Regions from separate parts of the Micromonospora sp. RB23 genome, predicted to be linked through region 3. Evidence: riboswitches for the same ligand, from Rfam matches in the RefSeq annotation. Region 3 holds a riboswitch; each other region holds the start of a gene.
What was found. Region 3 has a riboswitch for cobalamin ahead of ACTFTM_RS13580 (ribonucleoside-diphosphate reductase subunit alpha). Riboswitches for the same ligand answer to the same signal wherever they lie in the genome.
Positions count from the first base shown of each region.

Region 1 (6,373 bases), 740 kb from region 3:
GCTGTCGAAATGGTCCGCAGCCGGTGGGTGACCTCCTGAACTGATGCCGCGACCGGTGCGGTTGGCCGCTCGGCTCGTATCGCGGCCAGCGTGTCAAGGTACGCACCGATGATCGGTGAGTCCCGATCGGAGGGCCGCCGTTGACGCATCTCGCTGAAAAGGTAATTGGTGTGTAGCAGATCAATGGCCTTCTGGAAGAAGAACAGCGCGGCGGCGCGATCATTCGCCTGCAGGCGCTGCACGCCGCCTGCGGCGATTGTCTCCGGCGAGCCGTAGTGCCGGCCAACCAGCCGCTCGTAACGCTCCACGCCTTCCCGCACCCATCTGCCGTCGTCGACGCCGGGGCGCAGGTCGTCATACCGGGCCGATCCCCTGGCCCGAGTCCACGCGACGTACCCCACGACACCGCCGATGATGAGCACCATGACGACACAACATGCAGTCGAGTCCATGCCGATGCTTCACATCCTGTGATCAACTCTTCGACAATCGGTAGCCTCATCTCAGCCCCTGCCCGCAACGGCCGCTACCCCCAAATGGGCACCGATCGACATCCGTACCGGTCCCGTAGTCGTCCGGAGAGGTCGCCCAACCCATCCCTCCTGAGACTGATCTGTCGTCTCCGGGCCGCACCTCGGGCCGGAAAACGGTCGGGGGCGCCCTCTGGGTCTACCTCGACACAGCTATGAGACGACTACACAGTTGAGGACAAACTTCGTCACGTGCCTGGCCCGACTCTCCGGCGGTGATCAGGCAAAAAGGTGAATAACCCTAGATAACCCTGGCCGTCCAGCGTATTGCCAGGAATCGGTGCTGAACTGGGGGTGGGCGTTGAAGGAGAGGGGCTGGACATGGGCTGGTTCAACCGGCGGTCACGGGGCGCCGAGGCGACCCCTACCAAGCTGGACCGCGAGGCGACCCGGGACGACCTCGCCGCGCTGGAGGCGTTCGTCGCCAGTCGGCGGGGCGTGGAGTTCTACCTGGAACCGGAGACGACCGCCACCGACACCACGGTGGTCGCGATCGCCCACGACGGGGAGTGGATCCGCCGCCGCACCGGCACACCCCGTGCCGCGGGCGACATCGCCCGCCGGCACGCGGTGCCGCTGTACGAGGCGGCCCGCACCGGCTACCCGGAACGGATGCGGGTGTGGAATCGGGCACACCCGGAGCGCCGCGCCCGCTGAGCCGTCCACGGCTGCGACGGGTCGGGTTCTGGATGAATCGTCTACGACATCAGCTCCAAAGGGGCCGCGCACACACTGCCCAACCATGAGGTCTTCCGCCGTCGACGAACCACCTTGGCAGCCCGCGACGCGTTGACCGGCGGCGCCGGGGTGTGGCAGCATTCGCGGCCTGACGGCAGTGAAGGAAGTCGGTGCGAATCCGACGCGGTCCCGCCACTGTCACCGGGGAGTGATCCCCCCTCGCGAGTCACGGCCGTGTGTCTGCGGTTGGAAGGCCGGGGGAGAGCGTCGATCCGGAAGCCAGGATACTTCGGCCGTCGGGACGTACCCCAGGGCGTGGACACCCGAGGAGGACCCGATGACGCTTCGCGTCTCCATCATCGACGGCCGCTGCCGTCCTGCGTACCGCGGCCGTGCTGTCGCCGCGACCGGCATCGACTCCGTTCCCCGCTGAGGTTCGCGCCACGCCACCCGTCGCCACCGGCCCCGCGCCGGTGAGCGGTCCGGGTCGCGGTGCCCGCTGAACCCCGCGCCCACCCGCACGTCGTCGCCGAGTCGCTTCCGCGAGCGCGCCGACGTTACCGTCCGGAGCCTGCCGTGCGCATTCTGCTGCTCTCCACCGCCGACACCGACCTGCTGGCCGCCCGTGCCAGCGCCGCCGACTACCGACTCGCCAACCCCGCCCGCGTGGCGGCCGACGAGGTGCCCGCCCTGCTCGACGGGGTCGACCTCGCCGTCGTACGCCTGCTCGGCGGTCGGCAGGCGTGGCCGGACGGCCTCGCCGCGGTGCTCGCCAGCGGCGTGCCCACGGTCGTCCTCGGCGGTGAGGCGGTGCCCGACGCGGAGCTGATGGCGGTCTCCACGGTGCCGGCCGGGGTCGTCGCCCAGGCCCTCGCGTACCTGGTCGAGGGTGGGCCGGACAACCTGGGGGAGCTGGCCCGGTTCCTCTCCGACACGGTCCTGCTCACCGGCGAGGGGTTCGCCCCGCCCATGCCGACCCCGGCGTACGGCGTGCACGGCGTGCATTCCGCCGAACCGGACCGGCCCACCATCGGGATCGTCTTCTACCGGGCACACGCCCTGGCCGGTAACACGGCGTTCGTCGACGTGCTGGCCGAGGCGGTCCGCGCGGCGGGCGGCAACCCACTGCCGATCTTCTGCGGCTCGCTGCGCGGGTTGACCACCGGCGCCGGCCCGCTCGGCCTCTTCGCCCGCTGCGACGCGTTGCTGGTCACCGTCCTCGCGGCCGGCGGCGCGGTCGCGGCGGACGCCTCCTCCGGCGGCGACGAGGACGCTTGGGACGTCGGCGCGCTCGCCGCCCTGGACGTGCCGGTCATCCAGGCGCTCTGCCTCACCAGCACGCGCGAGCAGTGGGCCGGCAGCGACGCCGGACTGTCCCCGTTGGACGCCGCGATGCAGGTGGCCATCCCCGAATTCGACGGCCGGATCGTCACCGTGCCGTTCTCGTTCAAGCAGGTCGACGCCGACGGTCTCTCGGTGTACGCGGCCGACCCCGAGCGGGCCGCCCGGGTCGCCGGGATCGCGGTGCGCCACGCCCGCCTGCGGTACGTGCCGAACGCCGACAAGCGTCTCGCCGTGGTGCTCAGCTCGTACCCCACCAAGCACTCCCGGGTCGGCAACGCCGTCGGGCTGGACACCCCGGCCTCGGCGGTCCGGCTCTTCGCCGCGCTCGCCGAGGCCGGCTACGACCTGGGCGACGCCCCGCCGCCCACCGACGGTGACGCGCTGATCCACGCGTTGATCGCCGCCGGTGGTCACGACGTGGAGTGGCTGACGCCGGAGCAGTTGGCCGCCGCCGAGGCGCGGGTGCCCGGGCAGACGTACCGGCGGTGGTTCGAGCAGATTCCGGTCGAGCTGCGCGAGCGGATGCGGGAGCACTGGGGAGAGCCGCCCGGCGAGCTGTACACCGAGGGCGGCGACATCGTGCTGGCCGGGCTGCGCTTCGGCAACGTGGTGCTGCTCATCCAGCCGCCGCGTGGTTTCGGGGAGAACCCGATCGCCATCTACCACGACCCGGATCTGCCGCCGAGCCACCACTACCTGGCCGCGTACCGCTGGCTCGCCGCGCCCGTCGCGGACGGCGGCTTCGGCGCGGACGCCGTGGTGCACCTGGGCAAGCACGGCACCCTGGAGTGGCTACCCGGCAAGGGCCTCGGCCTGGCCGCCGACTGCGCGCCCGACGCCGTCCTGGAGGACCTGCCGCTGGTCTACCCGTTCATCGTCAACGACCCCGGTGAGGGCACCCAGGCCAAGCGGCGGGCGCACGCCGTGGTCGTCGACCACCTGGTGCCGCCGATGGCCCGCGCCGAGACGTACGGCGACCTGGCCAAACTGGAGCAACTGCTGGACGAGTACGCCACCGTGCAGGCGCTCGACCCGGCCAAGGCGCCGACCGTCCGGGCGCAGATCTGGGACCTGGTACGCGCCGCCGAGCTGCACCACGACCTGCACACCGAGGCGATGCCCGACGCGGACGACTTCGACGACTTCGTCCTGCACCTCGACGGCTACCTGTGCGAGGTCAAGGACGTGCAGATCCGCGACGGCCTGCACATCCTCGCCGACGCGCCCACCGGCGAGCCCCGCGTCAACCTGGTCCTGGCCGTGCTGCGCGCCCCGCAGATCTGGGGTGGCGCGCACGCCCTGCCCGGCCTGCGGCAGGCCCTCGCCGCCGCGTACGCCCTCGACGAGCAGGCGCTGCTCGCGACGCCCGGTCAGCGGATCGCCCTGCCGGCCGCGCTGACCGACGCGGTGGACGGGCCCGCCCGCACCGCCGCCGACGCGATCGACCTCGTCGAAGCGCTCGCCCGGCGGCTCGTCGTCGGCATGGAGACCCTCGGTTGGGTCGCCGACACGGCCGAGGCGGTCGTCGCCGAGGTGACCGGTCAGGCGATCCCGGACGCCGCCGCGGTGCTGCGCTTCGCCGCCACCGAGCTGGTGCCGCGCCTGGACCGCACCACCGACGAGATGCGCAACACCCTCGGCGCGCTCGACGGCCGGTTCGTGCCGCCCGGCCCGTCCGGGTCACCCACCCGGGGCCTGGTCAACGTGCTGCCCACCGGCCGGAACTTCTACTCCGTCGACCCGAAGGCCATCCCCAGCCGCAACGCGTGGGACGTCGGCGTGGCCCTGGCCGACTCGCTGCTGGCCCGGCACCTCGCCGACACCGGCGCGTACCCCCGCTCGGTCGGGTTGACCGTGTGGGGCACCAGCGCGATGCGCACCCAGGGCGACGACATCGCCGAGGTGCTCGCGCTGCTGGGCTGCCGACCCGTCTGGGACGAGCGGTCCCGGCGGGTCACCGGCGTCGAGGTCGTGCCGACCACCGAGCTGGGGCGGCCCCGCGTCGACGTCACGGTGCGGATCTCCGGCTTCTTCCGGGACGCGTTCCCGCACGTGGTGGCCCTGCTCGACGACGCCGTGCGGCGGGTCGCCGCCCTGAACGAGCCGGACGAGGAGAACTACCTGCGCGCGCACGTCGCCGTCGACGTGGCCGAGCACGGCGACGAGCGGCGCGCCACCGCCCGCATCTTCGGCTCCAAGCCCGGGGCGTACGGCGCCGGGCTGCTGCCCCTGATCGACGCCCGGACCTGGCGCGACGACGCCGACCTGGCCGAGGTGTACGCGGTCTGGGGCGGCTACGCGTACGGCCGGGGCCTGGACGGGCGGGAGGCGCGCGCCGACATGGAACGCTCGTTCGCGCGGATCGCGGTGGCCGTGAAGAACCAGGACACCCGCGAGCACGACATCGTCGACTCCGACGACTACTTCCAGTACCACGGCGGGATGGTGGCGATGGTCCGCCACCTCACCGGCGCGGCTCCGACGGCGTACGTGGGTGACTCGGCCATGCCCCACGACGTGCGGACCCGCACGCTGGGCGAGGAGACCCGGCGGGTGTTCCGCGCCCGGGTGGTCAACCCGAAGTGGATCGCCGCGATGCGCCGGCACGGCTACAAGGGCGCGTTCGAGCTGGCGGCCACCGTGGACTACCTGTTCGGCTACGACGCCACCGCCGGCGTCGTGGACGACTGGATGTACGAGCACCTGGCCGCCGCCTACCTGTTCGACGACACCACCCGGGAGTTCCTGGAGCAGTCGAACCCGTGGGCGCTGCGCGGAATCACCGAGCGGCTGTTGGAGGCCGCCGACCGGGGGCTGTGGGCCAAGCCCGAGCCGGCCACCCTCGACCGCCTCCGCGACACGTACCTGGCCAGTGAGGGCGACCTGGAGGACCGGGTGTGAGCGCGAGCAGTGAGCCGGTTTTGCGAGCCCCGCAGTCGCGAACGAAAGAAGGCCCAGTGCGTACGTACCCGTTCAGCGCCGTGCTCGGCATGGCCGACATGCGGCTCGCGCTGCTGCTCAACGCGGTGTCCCCGGCGATCGGCGGGGTCCTCGTCCGGGGCGAGAAGGGCACCGCCAAGTCGACCGCCGTCCGCGCCCTCGCCGCGCTGCTACCGCCGGTGCGCCGGGTCGCCGGCTGCCGCTTCGGCTGTGACCCGGCCGATCCCGATCCGGCCTGCCCGGACGGCCCCCATCCCGCCGGCGCCGCCGCCGAGACCCACCCGGCGCGCCTCGTCGAGCTGCCGGTCGGCGCCGCCGAGGACCGGGTGGTCGGGGCACTGGACCTGGAGAAGGCCCTCGGCGAGGGCGTGCGTGCCTTCGAGCCGGGCCTGCTCGCCGCCGCGCACCGGGGCGTGCTCTACGTGGACGAGGTCAACCTGCTGCACGACCACCTGGTCGACCTGCTGCTCGACGCCGCCGCGATGGGCCGCAGCCACGTCGAGCGCGAGGGCGTCTCGGTCAGCCACGCCGCCCGGTTCCTGCTGGTCGGCACCATGAACCCGGAGGAGGGGGAGTTGCGCCCGCAGCTCCTCGACCGGTTCGGGCTGACCGTGGAGGTGAACGCCAGCCGGGACCCGAAGATCCGGGTGGAGGTGGTCCGCCGCCGGCTGGCCGCCGACGCCGACCCGGTCGGTTTCGCCGCCCGCTGGGCCGACGCCGACGCCGAGATCGCCGCCCAGGTGGCCGCCGCCCGCCGCAGGCTTCCCGGGGTACGGCTGCCGGACGCCGCGCTGCGGCAGATCGCCGAGGTGTGCGCCGCGTTCGACGTGGACGGGATGCGCGCCGACATCGTCACCGCGCGAACCGCCCTCGCCCACGCC
Region 1 covers NZ_CM132111.1:3,711,911-3,718,283, reverse strand. Annotated here, with positions in the region: gene ACTFTM_RS17205 (hypothetical protein) at 1-425, opposite strand, end outside; gene ACTFTM_RS17200 (hypothetical protein) at 852-1,187, shown strand; cobalamin riboswitch at 1,344-1,520, shown strand; gene cobN (cobaltochelatase subunit CobN) at 1,785-5,453, shown strand; gene ACTFTM_RS17190 (magnesium chelatase subunit D family protein) at 5,450-6,373, shown strand, end outside.
Region 1: another riboswitch for cobalamin. It lies ahead of cobN (cobaltochelatase subunit CobN); the one in region 3 lies ahead of ACTFTM_RS13580 (ribonucleoside-diphosphate reductase subunit alpha).

Region 2 (6,373 bases), 2.4 Mb from region 3:
AGCACCGTCCCGCCGGGTACGCCGTGCTGGGCCGATCTGGCCACCCCGGACCTGACCGACGCGCGGCGCTTCTACCCCGAACTGTTCGGCTGGACCGGACGGGTGACGCCGGAGCCCGAGGCGGGCGGCTACACCGTCTTCCTGCTCGACGGCCGCCCGGTGGCCGGCGTCGGGCCGCCGGCCATCGAGGACCAGGTGCCGATCTGGTCCACGTACATCGCCACCGACGACGCGGCACTGGCCGCCGGCCGGGTCGAACGGGCCGGCGGGCAGGTCGTCGTACCGCCGTTCGAGGTCTTCGACCGGGGCTGGATGGCCGTGTTCTCCGACCCGGCGGGCGCCACGTTCAGCGTGTGGCAGCCGCTGGCGATGCCCGGCGCCGAGGTGTTCAACGTGCCCGGCGCGATGAGCTGGAACGAGCTGGTCACGCCCGACCCGGAGGGCGCGAAGGTCTTCTACGAGCTGGTGTTCGGCTGGCAGCCGGACGAACAACCGGTCGGCGGCATGACGTACACGGGGTGGCGGCTCGGGGCGCGGATCGTCGCCGGGATGATGCCACCGCTGGGCGACGGCTACCCGGCCGACCTGCCCGCGTACTGGACGGTGTACTTCGCGGTGGCCGACGCGGACGCCGCTGCCGCCCGCGCCGCCGAGCTGGGCGGGACGATCCTGGTGCCACCCCGCGACATCCCGAGCGGTCGGTTCGCCGCCCTCCGCGACCCCCAGGGCGCCCTCTTCTCGGTCATCGACCTGGGCCCATGACCACGAAGGCCCCGCCGCGCCCGGCTCACCGGCCAGGGCGGACGGGGACCACCAGGGGGCCGTTGGTGCCGGGGAGCACCCGGACGCTCGCCCGGTAGTGCGTGGCGAGGAGGTGTTCGGTCAACACCTCGTGCGGAGTCCCGGTCGCCACCACCCGACCCTCGGCGAGCATGACCATCCGGTCGGCGTACTCGCCCGCGAGGGAGAGGTCGTGCATGGTGGCGAGCACCGTGAGGCCATGGGCCCGGCGCAACTGGTCGACCAGTTCCAGGACCTCCTGCTGGTGGCCGATGTCCAGCGCGCTGGTCGGCTCGTCGAGCAGCAGCAGCGTCGCGCCCTGGGCGAGCGCCCGGGCCAGGAAGACCCGCTGTCGCTCTCCCCCGGACAGGGTGGCCAGCTCGCGGCGGTGGAAGCCGGTGAGGTCCAGGCGGTCCAGCACGTCGTGGACGGCGGCCACGTCGGCGGCCGACTCGCGGCCGAGCGGCGGGATGTACGGGGTGCGACCGAGCAGCACGTAGTCCAGGACCGACATGCCGGGCGGTACCGCCGGGGACTGCGTCACCGTCGCCACCACGCGGGCACGTTCGCGGCGGTGCAGGGCGCCGCTCGGCGTACCGAAGAGGGAGATGGCGTCCGGCGCGGGCAGCAGGCCGCCGACGGCGCGCAACAGGGTCGACTTGCCGGCGCCGTTCGGGCCGATCACGGTGACCCACTCGCCGACGGCGACGGTGAGGTCGACGCCGGTGAGGATCGGCGTGCGGTCCAGGCTGACGTGCAGCGCGCGGACCTCGACGGCCGGCGCCCCGGGAGTCACGTGAGCACCCGGCGGGCGGTCCGCAGCACGAGGACGAAGAACGGGCCGCCGAGCAGGGCGGTGACCACGCCGATGGGCACCTCGGCCGGGGCGGCGGCGGTACGGGCGACCACGTCGGTCAGCGCCAGGAACGCGGCGCCGAACAGCAGCGACAGCGGCAGGATCACCCGGTAGCTCGATCCGGCGAGCAGCCGGACGGTGTGCGGCACGATGATGCCGACGAAGCCGATCAGGCCGGTCGCGGAGACCGCAGCGGCGGTGCCCAGGGACGCGGCGGCGATCAGCAGGTAGCGGGAGCGTTGCGGGTGCAGGCCGAGGCTGGTCGCCTCGTCGTCGCCGAGTGCGAGGACGTCCAGCTCGCGGCGGTGCAGCAGCACCACGACCGTGGTCACCGCGGCGTACGGCAGCACCAGCAGCACGTCGTGCCAACCGGCGGTGGCCAGCCGGCCGAGCAGCCAGGAGTAGACCGGCTGGATGCTGTCGGAGTGCCGTTGCAGCAGGTACGTCTGCCCGGCGGAGAGGAACGTGGAGACCGCGACCCCGGCCAGGATCAGCATCGCCGGTGACCGGCCCCGTCCGCCGGCCGCCCCGAGCAGATAGGTCATCGTCACGGCGAGCAGCGACCCGACGAACGCGGCCAGCGGGATGGTCAACGGCAGCCCGGAGATCGCGCCCTGCCGACCGACGCCGCCGAGGGCGATCACCGCGGTGACCGCGAGTCCCGCGCCGGCGGCCACCCCGAGCAGGAACGGGTCGGCCAGCGGGTTGCGGAAGACGCCCTGGTAGCAGCCACCGGCGAGGGCCAGCAGACCGCCGACGAGCAGGCCCAGCACGACCCGGGGCAGCCGCAGTTCGGTGACGATGGCGATTTCCCGCTCGGTCAGTCCGCTGTCGAGGTGCACGCCGGGGATCAGGTTGAGCAGTTCGGCGGCGACGCTGCCCGGGGGCAGGCTGACCGGCCCGAGCGACACCCCGGCGACGAGCGCGACGAGCACCGCGAGGACACCGACGACCAGCCAGCGCGTACGCAGCCCGGCGGGCCGGGACGCGCGAGGCGTACCGGCCGGCCGGGTGGCGGGTGTTCCAGCGGTCATCTGCGACGTTCCGGTCACCGACGGATCACGGTCACGCGGGCACCTTGGCGACCGCGTCGATGATCGTCCGGAGCAGGTCGACGATTCGCGGGCCCCAGCGGGAGGCGATGTCGTCGTCCAACGTGACGACCTGGTTGTTCTTCACGGCGGTGAGGCCGGCCCAGCCGCTGCGGGCCTTGACCGAGTCGGCGTTCTGCTGGCAGCACTTGGAGTCGGCCAGGAAGACGAAGTCCGGGTCGGCCTTGACGATGACCTCCTGGGACAGCTGCGGGTAGCCGCCGTTCTTGCCGTCGGCGTCGGCCGGGTCGGCGATGTTGGTCAGGCCGACGAGGCTGTAGATCGAGCCGATGAATGTCTTGCTGGTCGCGCTGTACAGCTCCGGGCCCAGCTCGTGGTAGTAGGTGAGCTTCTCGGCGCGCTGCGGGAGGTCCTTGACCAGCTTGGCGATGTCGTCCTTCATCCGCTTGGCGACGTCGGCGGCCTGGTCCGCGTGCCCGGTCAGGGTGCCCAGGTCGGTGATCTGCCGGTACGAGTCGTCGAGCGTGGTCGCCGCCGGGGTCAGGTACACCGGGATCTTCAGCTTGCCGAGCTGGTCGACGATCTTGTTGGTGTCGTTGGAGAGCACCACCAGGTCCGGGTTCTTACCGGCGATCGCCTCGGCGTTCGGCTGGAAGCCGGACAGGTCGGTCTTGGGGGCCTCGGCGGGGTAGTTGGACTGGTCGTCGACGGCGCTGACCTGCGAGCCGGCGCCGATCGCGAAGAGCATCTCGGTGGCGCTGGGTGACAGCGAGACGATCTTCTCGGGACGCTTGTCGAGGGTGAGCGGGCCGACCGTCACCGGGTAGCTGGCGGCGGCGGTGCCGGCGGCCGGCTTGTCGTCGGTCTTCTCGGCGCAGGCGCCGAGGGCGAGCGCGGCGACCGCGAGGGTCGCGGCGAAGAGCCGAGGGGTACGTCTGAACATGGGGGCCTCCTGTCGGCCGAGGAGTGTGGTGCTTCGCCGACAGGACTTCGGTACGCCCGCCCACGAGGCGCCCTTCCTCGAGAGCGCGTGTCGCGACCCCTCCGCAGGCGACCTGGCTCGTCCCCACCGTCGGGCGGGGCATCACAGTTGCGGGACAGCGCCGGTTTCACACCGGCTTCGCTGCGGAGTGGTCGCTAAGACCGTAGCGCAGGCTCAGCGGCAGGTGGTGGGGCCCCGCAGGGGCGGTACGGGGCCCCACCCGCTCAGGAGGCGGTGATGGTGATGTTGTCCACAGCCGCCTCTACCAGGCTCGCGCCGGAGGCGTCCGCCGCCTCGATGAGGATGCGGACGGACTGCCCGGCGTACGGGCTGAGGTTGAGGTTCGCCACCGCCCAGCTCCCGTCACGGTTGCTGGCCGCGCCGGCCTGGGTGAGCAGCGCCGTGGTGCCGCCGCTGTGCACCACGCTCACCCGCAGGTAGTCGGCCGACGAGGCGTTCGAGCCGTGCGCCAGGTACCAGGCCAGTGAGAGGGTCAGCGTGCCGGACGACGGCAGGGTCACCGCCGGGGACCGGGCGCTGGTCACGCCGCCGTCGACGTCGTAGTCACCGGCAGCCGACCCGGCGAGCCGGCCGGTGACCAGGTCGTTCGAGCCGGCGTACGGGGTGAGCTGCTTCGCCCCGGAGGAGTTGGTCGCCTGGGCGGCGCCCCGCTCGAACGCCCCGAGCGTCGCGGTGTCTGTGCCGGACGGGTTGATCGTCCAACCCGTGGCGGTCTCGAAGGTGTCCGACCAGACCGTGGTGCCGCCGCCACCTCCGCAGTACTGCGACTGCTTGCCGATGGCGCGGTACGGGCAGTCCGCGTACTCGCTGAGCATCAGCACGGCCTCCCGGTTGCGGGTGGTCTGCGCGGGGATCACCTCGTCGGGCGGGTAGAAGCCGCCACCGGAGGAGGAGCCCGGGTACATCTCAAAGGTGTACGCCCAGATGCCGTGGGTGGCCCACATCCAGTCGATGCTGGTGCCGTCGGCGATGTAGAGGTCGCTGGACTGCTCCGGGGTGTAGCTGTTGGTGGCCGCCATCTGCTGACCGATGGTGGCGAAGGTGTTGTACTGGTCCGCGCTCATTCCGGACGGGTTGTTCGCGGTGGTGTAGCCGAAGGGCCAGAGCACCAGCTGCGAGTACGTGTGGAAGTCGATGTTCGCCTTGATCTGCTGGACGCCACCGACGACGCGGCTGTTCACGAAGTTGCGCAGCGCCTGCGTCTCCGGCGCGGAGAACGCCGAAGGCCCGCGGTACGTCTCCGACGAGGTGGTGCCGGACGAGCCACCGCAGCAGCCCCACTGGTAGGACCAGTTGCGGTTCAGGTCGGTGCCGACGTTGGACGAGCCGCTGTTCGGCTGGCGGTTCTTGCGCCAGGACCGGTACGACCCGGTGGCGATGTCGTACTCGCTGCCGTCCGGGTTCACCGTCGGCACGATCCAGATCTCCCGGCTGTTGACGATGTTGGTGATCCGGGAGTCGCTGCCGTAGCTGTCGGTGAAGAGGTTGAGCAGGTAGATCGCCATCTCGACGGTCAGGTGCTCGCGGGCGTGCTGCTGGGCGTTGAACAGGATCTCCGGCTCGTTCTCGTCGGTGCCGACGTTGTCGGAGATCTTCACGGCCATCAGGTCGCGGCCCTCGTACGACGTACCAATGCTGATCTTGCGGGCGATGGCCGGATGGTCGGCGACGGCCTGGTTCACGACGGCGGTCAGTTCCGCGTAGTCGTGGTAGTTGGAGTCGGCGGGCGGGAAGGCCAGCGTGCCCACTTCGCCCGCGCCGCGCTCGGCGCTCGGTGGCGGTGCCAGCGGTTCCAGCCGGAAGCCCAGCTTGCCGATCGCGGCGGCCTCCGCGGCGGTGGCCGAGACGTGCAGGACGCCGTGCTCGGAGTAGTCGATGGCGGCCCCGGTGCGGGCAACGGCGTTGCGGTCGGCGAAGGTCCGGGGCCCGAGCACCCGGTAGCCGGCGGCGGCCGACTCGGCGGCGTGGTCAGGCGCCGGCTCGGCGGCGACCGGTCCGGCGGCGACAGTGACGATTCCCAGCCCGGTGACGACGGCGAGCACCAGGACGCGGCGGAGAGAGTGAGGTGGGCGGAGGGCCATGGACTACCTCCTCGAAGGGCGGAAGATCCCGCTCGGTGATGCACACTTCACCACCAGTCACATGGTCATATCAATATCGATTGCCGCGAATTCCATCCCAGGTTGACCATCGCTGCGGCAATGATTTTCTTCCGCTGAACATCTGGCGAAACTTCCTTCCAAGCGGAAAACTGACCAGCGACGATGCCCCCACTCGACACCCGCGGAGCACCCATGGCCCCCTCCCGCCTGCACGCGGCCGCCCTCGCCGGCGTCAGCGCGTTAACCCTGCTCGCCGCCGCGGCCCCCGCCGCAGCGGCCCGGCCGCCCGCACCCGCCCACGACGAGCAGATCACCTTCCAGGACTGGTCCGGGCCCGCCGACTGGCACCGTGGCGACCAGGCCGGCACCCGCGTCGTGCCCGGCCCGCACGCGGGCGTCACGCTGGGCCGCCCCACCGGCACCACCGAGTACGCCGACCCGCACACCGGCGCCACGCGCACCTGGGAGTACGGCACCTGGACCTCGCCCGTGACCCGGATCGGGTTCGACGCCACCGAACTGATCGCCTCCTGGAACGCGGAGACCCCCGCCGGCACCTGGATCCAGGTGGAGATGCAGG
Region 2 covers NZ_CM132111.1:587,852-594,224, reverse strand. Annotated here, with positions in the region: gene ACTFTM_RS02725 (VOC family protein) at 1-762, shown strand, start outside; gene ACTFTM_RS02720 (ABC transporter ATP-binding protein) at 788-1,576, opposite strand; gene ACTFTM_RS02715 (FecCD family ABC transporter permease) at 1,573-2,670, opposite strand; gene ACTFTM_RS02710 (ABC transporter substrate-binding protein) at 2,702-3,631, opposite strand; cobalamin riboswitch at 3,717-3,857, opposite strand; gene ACTFTM_RS02705 (M14 family zinc carboxypeptidase) at 3,895-5,772, opposite strand; gene ACTFTM_RS02700 (C39 family peptidase) at 5,986-6,373, shown strand, end outside.
Region 2: another riboswitch for cobalamin. It lies ahead of ACTFTM_RS02710 (ABC transporter substrate-binding protein); the one in region 3 lies ahead of ACTFTM_RS13580 (ribonucleoside-diphosphate reductase subunit alpha).

Region 3 (6,373 bases):
TCGACTGGGGCGACGGCTCACCGGCCACCGAGGGCACCCTGACCCTGAGCTCCCGGGAGGTCTACCGCGTCAGCGGCGAGCACACCTACGCCACGCCCGGTTACCACCAGGCGAGCGTCACGGTGACCGACGGCGCCGGTCAGGGCTCGGTGACGGTCGGCGTCGACGTCGCGTACGCGGCGAAGTCCAGCCTCACCGCGGCGTTCGACACCGTGTGTGTCGGCGACGAGGGCACCCTCGCGGCGGACTGCGACGCGAAGTCGTGGGCGTACTCGCGGGCCGCGCTGGCGGGGGCCGGCGTGACCCAGGGGCAGCGGCACCAGGTGCCGGGCACCGAGCTGGGCTTCACCCTGCCTCAGGTCCCGGCCGGGCAGCCGGACAACGCCACCGGCAACGGCGCGACGATCGCCCTGCGCCTGCCGGCCGACGCCCGGAGCATCTCGTTCATCGGCGCCGGTACGCAGGGCAACCAGAGCACCACCGGCACGGCGACCTTCAGCGACGGCAGCACCGCCAGCGTCCCGATCCAGTTCAGTGACTGGACGCTGGGCGGCAACGCCAACGGAACGCCGTCGTACGGCAACATCGTGGTCGCGAAGTCCGCGTACCGGCTCAGTGGCACGAGCCGGGACGGCGCCCAGCCGTTCCTGTTTGCCACCACGCCGTACCAGATCCCGGCGGGCAAGACGCTGGTCTCGGTGACCCTGCCGACGCAGACCGGCGACCCCCGTTCGGCGGGCCGGATCCACGTGTTCGCGGTCGCCGACGACGGCACTCCGGCCGCCGCGCTGGTGACCGCCGCCCCGGGCGACCAGAGCGTCGACGCCGGGCAGGTCCTCACGGCGAACCTCGGATCGGTGACCGGCGGTGTCCCCGACACCACCGGCTACCGCGCCCGCGTCCAGTGGGGTGACGGCACGGTTCCGGACGACGCCACGGTCGGCGCGGACGGCGCGCTGAGCGGCCGGCACACCTACGCCGGTGCGGGCACCTACACGGTGCGCGTCACCGCGTGGGACACGCTGTCCAGCAGCACCGCCACCTTCACCGTGACCGTCCGTGGGGGCGGGGCGGCCACCACCCTCGCGGTGTCCGGCGCGCAGTCGGTCGCCGCTGGCGACGCGGTCACGGTCGTCGGCAGCGGGTTCGCCGCCGGCGAGCGGGTGACGGTGGGCCTCGCGGCCGGCACGACCCGCGAGGTGACGGTCTCGGCGTCCACGACCGGCGCGGTCCGCGCGACCGTCACGACCGCCGGGGACACCCCGCCGGGGCGGTACGCCGTCCGCGCCACCGGCGCGTCCTCCGGCACGCCGGCCACGGCAACCGTGCAGGTGACCGTGGGCTCGACGGAACCGGCCTACCAGCCGCGCCTGTCGTTGCCCACGCCCTCCGCGCCGCGCGGCACGTCGATCACCATCGACGGCGCCGGCTTCGCGCCGAACGAGACGATCGCGGTCAGCCTCGGCGACGGCCGTCAGGTCGGCACGGTGCGCGCGAACGGTGACGGCATCGTCGCCGGTGGGACCGTCGGCGTCCCGGATTCGATGGAGCCCGGAGTCACCAGCGTGACGTTGTCCGGGTCCCGCTCGAAGGCGACGGTGTCCCGACCGTTCACGGTCACCGGCACGAGGTAGGCCGGGAGTTCACCAGTCGGGCGGGCCGTGCTCCACGGCCCGCCCGACACCCGTTCCGGGTCCACCCGATGTCGGCCCCGGGACGCGGGTCGCGCGACCGCCCGACCTCGCTGCCCCGGATCTGGGGCAGCTCGACAGGGGCCGGGGTGGACCCTCGTCACCCCTTCGCCCATGCCGGCGACGCGTCCAGACGGAGCTGCCAGTGCGCGCCGTGGCCGGTGAGCCGGACGACCGCCAACGGCGCGACGTCGAACTGCCGGTACGTCGCCAACGGCAGACCCAGGGCGTGCACGAGCGCGACCCGGATCACGAGCGGGTGGGTGACGGCCGTGACGCGTCGGCCGTCCCCGCGCTGCGCGTCCAGCCACCGACCGACGCGCTGACGCACCGCGACGACCGATTCACCGCCGTGCGGCGCGGCGTCCGGCGTGGACAGCCACTCGCGCAGCGCGTCGGGCCGCTCCGCCGCGATCTCCGCGAGGGGCCGGCCGGTCCAGTCGCCGTAGTCGCAGTCGGCCAGGGCCGCCTCGACGGTGGGCGCGAGGCCGAGGACCTCGGCGGTCTCGACGGCCGCCGCAGCGGGGCTGGACAGGCACGCCACGGTGTCGCCTGCCCGTCGGCCGGCGTCAGCGGGGGACCGGACGAGGGCGGCGCGTCGGCCGCCCTCGTCCAGGCTGTCGTTGCCGCCGAACCGGGCCTGTCGCAGGCCAGCGGTGTGACCGTGGGCAACGAGCCGCAGGCGGGTGACGCTCACCCGGCCAGTCGTGCGTCGGCGACCACGCGCTGGCGGTGCATCAGGGCGGCGAAGAGCAGGCCGATCCCGGTCCACAGCACCGTCTGGGTGCCGAGCGAGGCGAGCCGGAAGCTCCACAGCAGCGTCGCCGGGAAGTCACCGGGGACCTCCTGGAACGATGGCAGCACCACGTACGACACGACGGTGACCAGCAGAAAACCGCCGACCGCGGCGCTGGCCCGCAGCCACACCGGCGCCTGCTCGCCCACCGACCGGTAGCCCAGCGAACCGGACCAGACCGCGGCCAGGCCGAGCACCACCATCAGCAGGTAGGTGACGGTGCGCTGGTCGATGGTGGACGGATCGCCGACGGCCGGGGGATTCGGCGGGTACTTGAGGAACGGCACGATCACCGCGCCGAGCAGCGCGCCACCGGCGAGCAGCAGCCCGGACCTCCCGTCGTCGACGGTCCGCCGCCGACGACCCAGCAGGACGTACGCGCTGGCCAGCAGCCCGCCCATCGCGGCCCCGAACAGGCCGGTGGCCAGGAACAGGCCGCCGCGTTGGCCGTTCCGGCTGACCAGGGCGTCCTCGTCGTGCTGGTGCCCGTCGGCGGTGGCCTCGTCGTGCTGGTGCCCGTCCGTGGCGGGCTCGGCCTGCGTGGCCGCCTCCTCGATGGCGATGGCGGCCTCGACGTGCGGTTCGCCGACGACGTAGGCGAACGTCCCGGCGAGCAGGCCGGCGACCAGGCCGGCGAGCAGCCCGCGCAGCAGGACCGTGACGAACGTGGGTGCGGCGCCGGCGCCGCTCAGTGGCACGGGACGCCCAGCAGGTGCCGGCCGTCGTGCATCAATTCGTGCAGGTACATCCCGCTGCGCGAGACCGCCCCCTGGTCGAAGGCGACGAGGTAGGTCAGCAGGGCGAGCGCGGCGACGGTTGCCAGCACCGTCCACAGAAGACGGGTCGGGACAGCGGGGTGCGCCAGCGGCTGGCTGGACGTGGAGCTGGACATGCGTAGACGAACCTCCTCGGGGATGACGCGTCCCCATCGCAAGGCTGCGGACGACCGAGCGTCCTGGCTCGCGACCCCCAGGCTGGGGGCCGCTCACAGTGGCGCGACCGCGCCGGATTCTCACCGGCTTCCCTCGCGTCGCCGCAGATAGTGGGTCGACCGTATCGGTGCCGATTCGGTCGGTCAAGCCGATGACGACTGCCGGTGCGGCACCGCCCGCCGTTCGGTCCACCGCCGATCGACGAGGGCCGTCACCGCGGGCCGCGACACGCCCGAGCCCGACATGTGGGGTGTGACAAACGCGCTCGCCCCTATATATGGTGTCGACCGCAGCTGGTTCGGCCGCTCACCACGAGTGGTCGAGGCAAGAGGGAACCCGGTGGAAATCCGGGACTGCCCCGCAGCGGTGAGTGGGAACGACCGCCGTCATCGGCACTGGGCCACCGGCCTGGGAAGCGACGGCCAGTAGGTGACCGGGCATGCCCGGGTGTGCCCGCGAGTCCGAAGACCTGCCAGCGCGCCGCGTACCCGAACCCGGGCGCGCGGTGGTCCGAGGCCGCGTGGGACGGCCGACGCCAGTCGACCCACGCCGTGCGGGCGGTGGGTCCGACGGTGTCGGTCTCGTCGTGTCCGAGGGCCCCTGGAGGTCTCCGAACTCGCGAGGAGCAAGTGGTGACAGTCACCGAGGTGGTCCCGGTCAGCGGTGCGGCCCCCCGCCCGATCGCCGTGCGGGTGCGTACGGGCGACGGCGGCGTCGAGGCCGTGGACGTGCACAGGCTCGTCCGGGCGGTCGAGCGGTGGGCCGACGACCTGCCCGACGTCGACCCGCTTCGGGTGGCGACCCGCACGATCAGCGGCCTGTACGACGGCGCGACGACGGCCGAGCTGGCCGCGCTGACCATCCAGACCGCGGCCGAGATGATCGGGGCGGAGCCGCAGTACTCGCGCCTCGCCGCCCGGCTACTGGCCACCCATGTGGACCGGGAGGTGCGCCGGCAGGGCATCGACTCGTTCAGCGCGGCGATCCGGACCGGTCACGCCGAGGGCCTGATCGGTGACGACACCGCCGCGTTCGTCGCCGCGCACTCCCGCGTGCTCGACGACGCCGTCGACACCGACGGCGACCGTCGGTTCGAGTACTTCGGCCTGCGCACCGTCTACGACAGGTATCTGCTGCGCCACCCGACGAGCCGCCTCGTGCTGGAAACCCCGCAGTACTGGCTGCTGCGGGTGGCCTGCGGCCTGTCCCGTACGCCGGACGAGGCGGTCGACTTCTACCGGCTGATGTCCAGCCTCGCCTATCTGCCCAGCTCGCCGACCCTGTTCAACTCCGGCACGCGGCACACGCAGATGTCCTCGTGCTACCTCGTGGACTCGCCGCGCGACGAGCTGGACTCGATCTACGCGCGCTACGCGCAGGTCGCCAGTCTGTCCAAGTTCGCCGGTGGCATCGGCATCGCGTACTCCCGGGTCCGGTCCCGGGGCGCGCTGATCCGCGGCACGAACGGGCAGTCCAACGGCATCGTGCCGTGGCTGCGCACGCTGGACGCGAGCGTCGCGGCGGTCAACCAGGGCGGCCGGCGCAAGGGCGCGGCCTGCGTGTACCTAGAGCCGTGGCACCCGGACATCGAGGAGTTCCTCCAGCTGCGGGACAACACCGGCGAGGACGCCCGGCGTACGCACAACCTCAACCTCGCCAACTGGATTCCGGACGAGTTCATGCGCCGGGTCGAGGCGGACGAGATGTGGTCCCTGTTCGACCCCGACGAGGTGCCCGAGCTGCCGGACCTGTGGGGCGAGCGGTTCGACGCCGCGTACCGGGCCGCCGAGGCGCAGGGCCGCTACGTGCGGCAGCTGCCGGCCCGCGAGCTGTACGGGAAGATGATGCGGACCCTGGCCCAGACCGGCAACGGCTGGATGACCTTCAAGGACGCGGCCAACCGGCTGTGCAACCAGACGGCCGAGCCGGGCAACGTGGTGCACCTCTCCAACCTCTGCACCGAGATCATCGAGGTGTCCAGCGACGACGAGACCGCCGTGTGCAACCTCGGCTCGGTGAACGTCGCCGCCCACCTGACCGGGGACGGCATCGACTGGGAACGGCTGCGCGCGACGGTCCGGACGGCGGTGACGTTCCTCGACCGGGTCATCGACATCAACTACTACCCGACCCCGCAGGCGGCGGCGAGCAACCCCCGTTGGCGGCCGGTCGGGCTCGGGCTGATGGGGTTGCAGGACGTGTTCTTCGCGCTGCGGCTGCCGTTCGACGCGCCGGCCGCGCGGGAGCTGTCCACGCGGATCAGCGAGGAGCTGTACCTGACCGCGCTGGAGACCTCCGCCGACCTGGCGCGCCGGTTCGGCGCACACCCGGCGTTCGCGCAGACCCGGGCCGCGCGGGGGGAGCTGCAACCCGACCTGTGGGGCATCGAGGGTACGCAGACCGCGCGCTGGACCGCGCTGCGCCAGCAGGTGCGGGAGTACGGGCTGCGTAACTCGCTGCTGGTGGCGGTCGCGCCCACCGCGACGATCGCCTCGATCGCCGGCTGCTACGAGTGCGTCGAGCCGCAGGTGTCCAACCTGTTCAAGCGTGAGACGCTGTCGGGGGAGTTCCTCCAGGTCAACACCGCTCTCGTACGCGAGTTGAAGGCCCGGGGCCTGTGGACCGAGCGGATCCGTTCGGCGATCAAGCGGGCCGAGGGGTCGGTGCAGTCGGTCGCGGAGCTGCCGGCCGACGTGCGGGAGCTGTTCCGCACCGCGTGGGAGCTTCCGCAGCGTGCGCTGATCGACCTGGCCGCCGCCCGCGCGCCGTTCATCGACCAGTCCCAGTCGTTGAACCTGTTCCTGGCCTCGCCCACCATCGGCAAGCTCTCCTCGATGTACCTGTACGCCTGGAAGTCCGGGCTGAAGACCACCTACTACCTGCGGTCCCGGCCGGCCACCCGCATCCAGCAGGCCACCGTCAGCGCGGTGACGCCCGTCGCTGCCGTCGCTGCC
Region 3 covers NZ_CM132111.1:2,970,391-2,976,763, forward strand. Annotated here, with positions in the region: gene ACTFTM_RS13560 (GH92 family glycosyl hydrolase) at 1-1,634, shown strand, start outside; gene ACTFTM_RS13565 (histidine phosphatase family protein) at 1,792-2,388, opposite strand; gene ACTFTM_RS13570 (CbtA family protein) at 2,385-3,185, opposite strand; gene ACTFTM_RS13575 (CbtB domain-containing protein) at 3,176-3,379, opposite strand; cobalamin riboswitch at 3,415-3,554, opposite strand; cobalamin riboswitch at 3,697-3,910, shown strand; gene ACTFTM_RS13580 (ribonucleoside-diphosphate reductase subunit alpha) at 4,100-6,373, shown strand, end outside.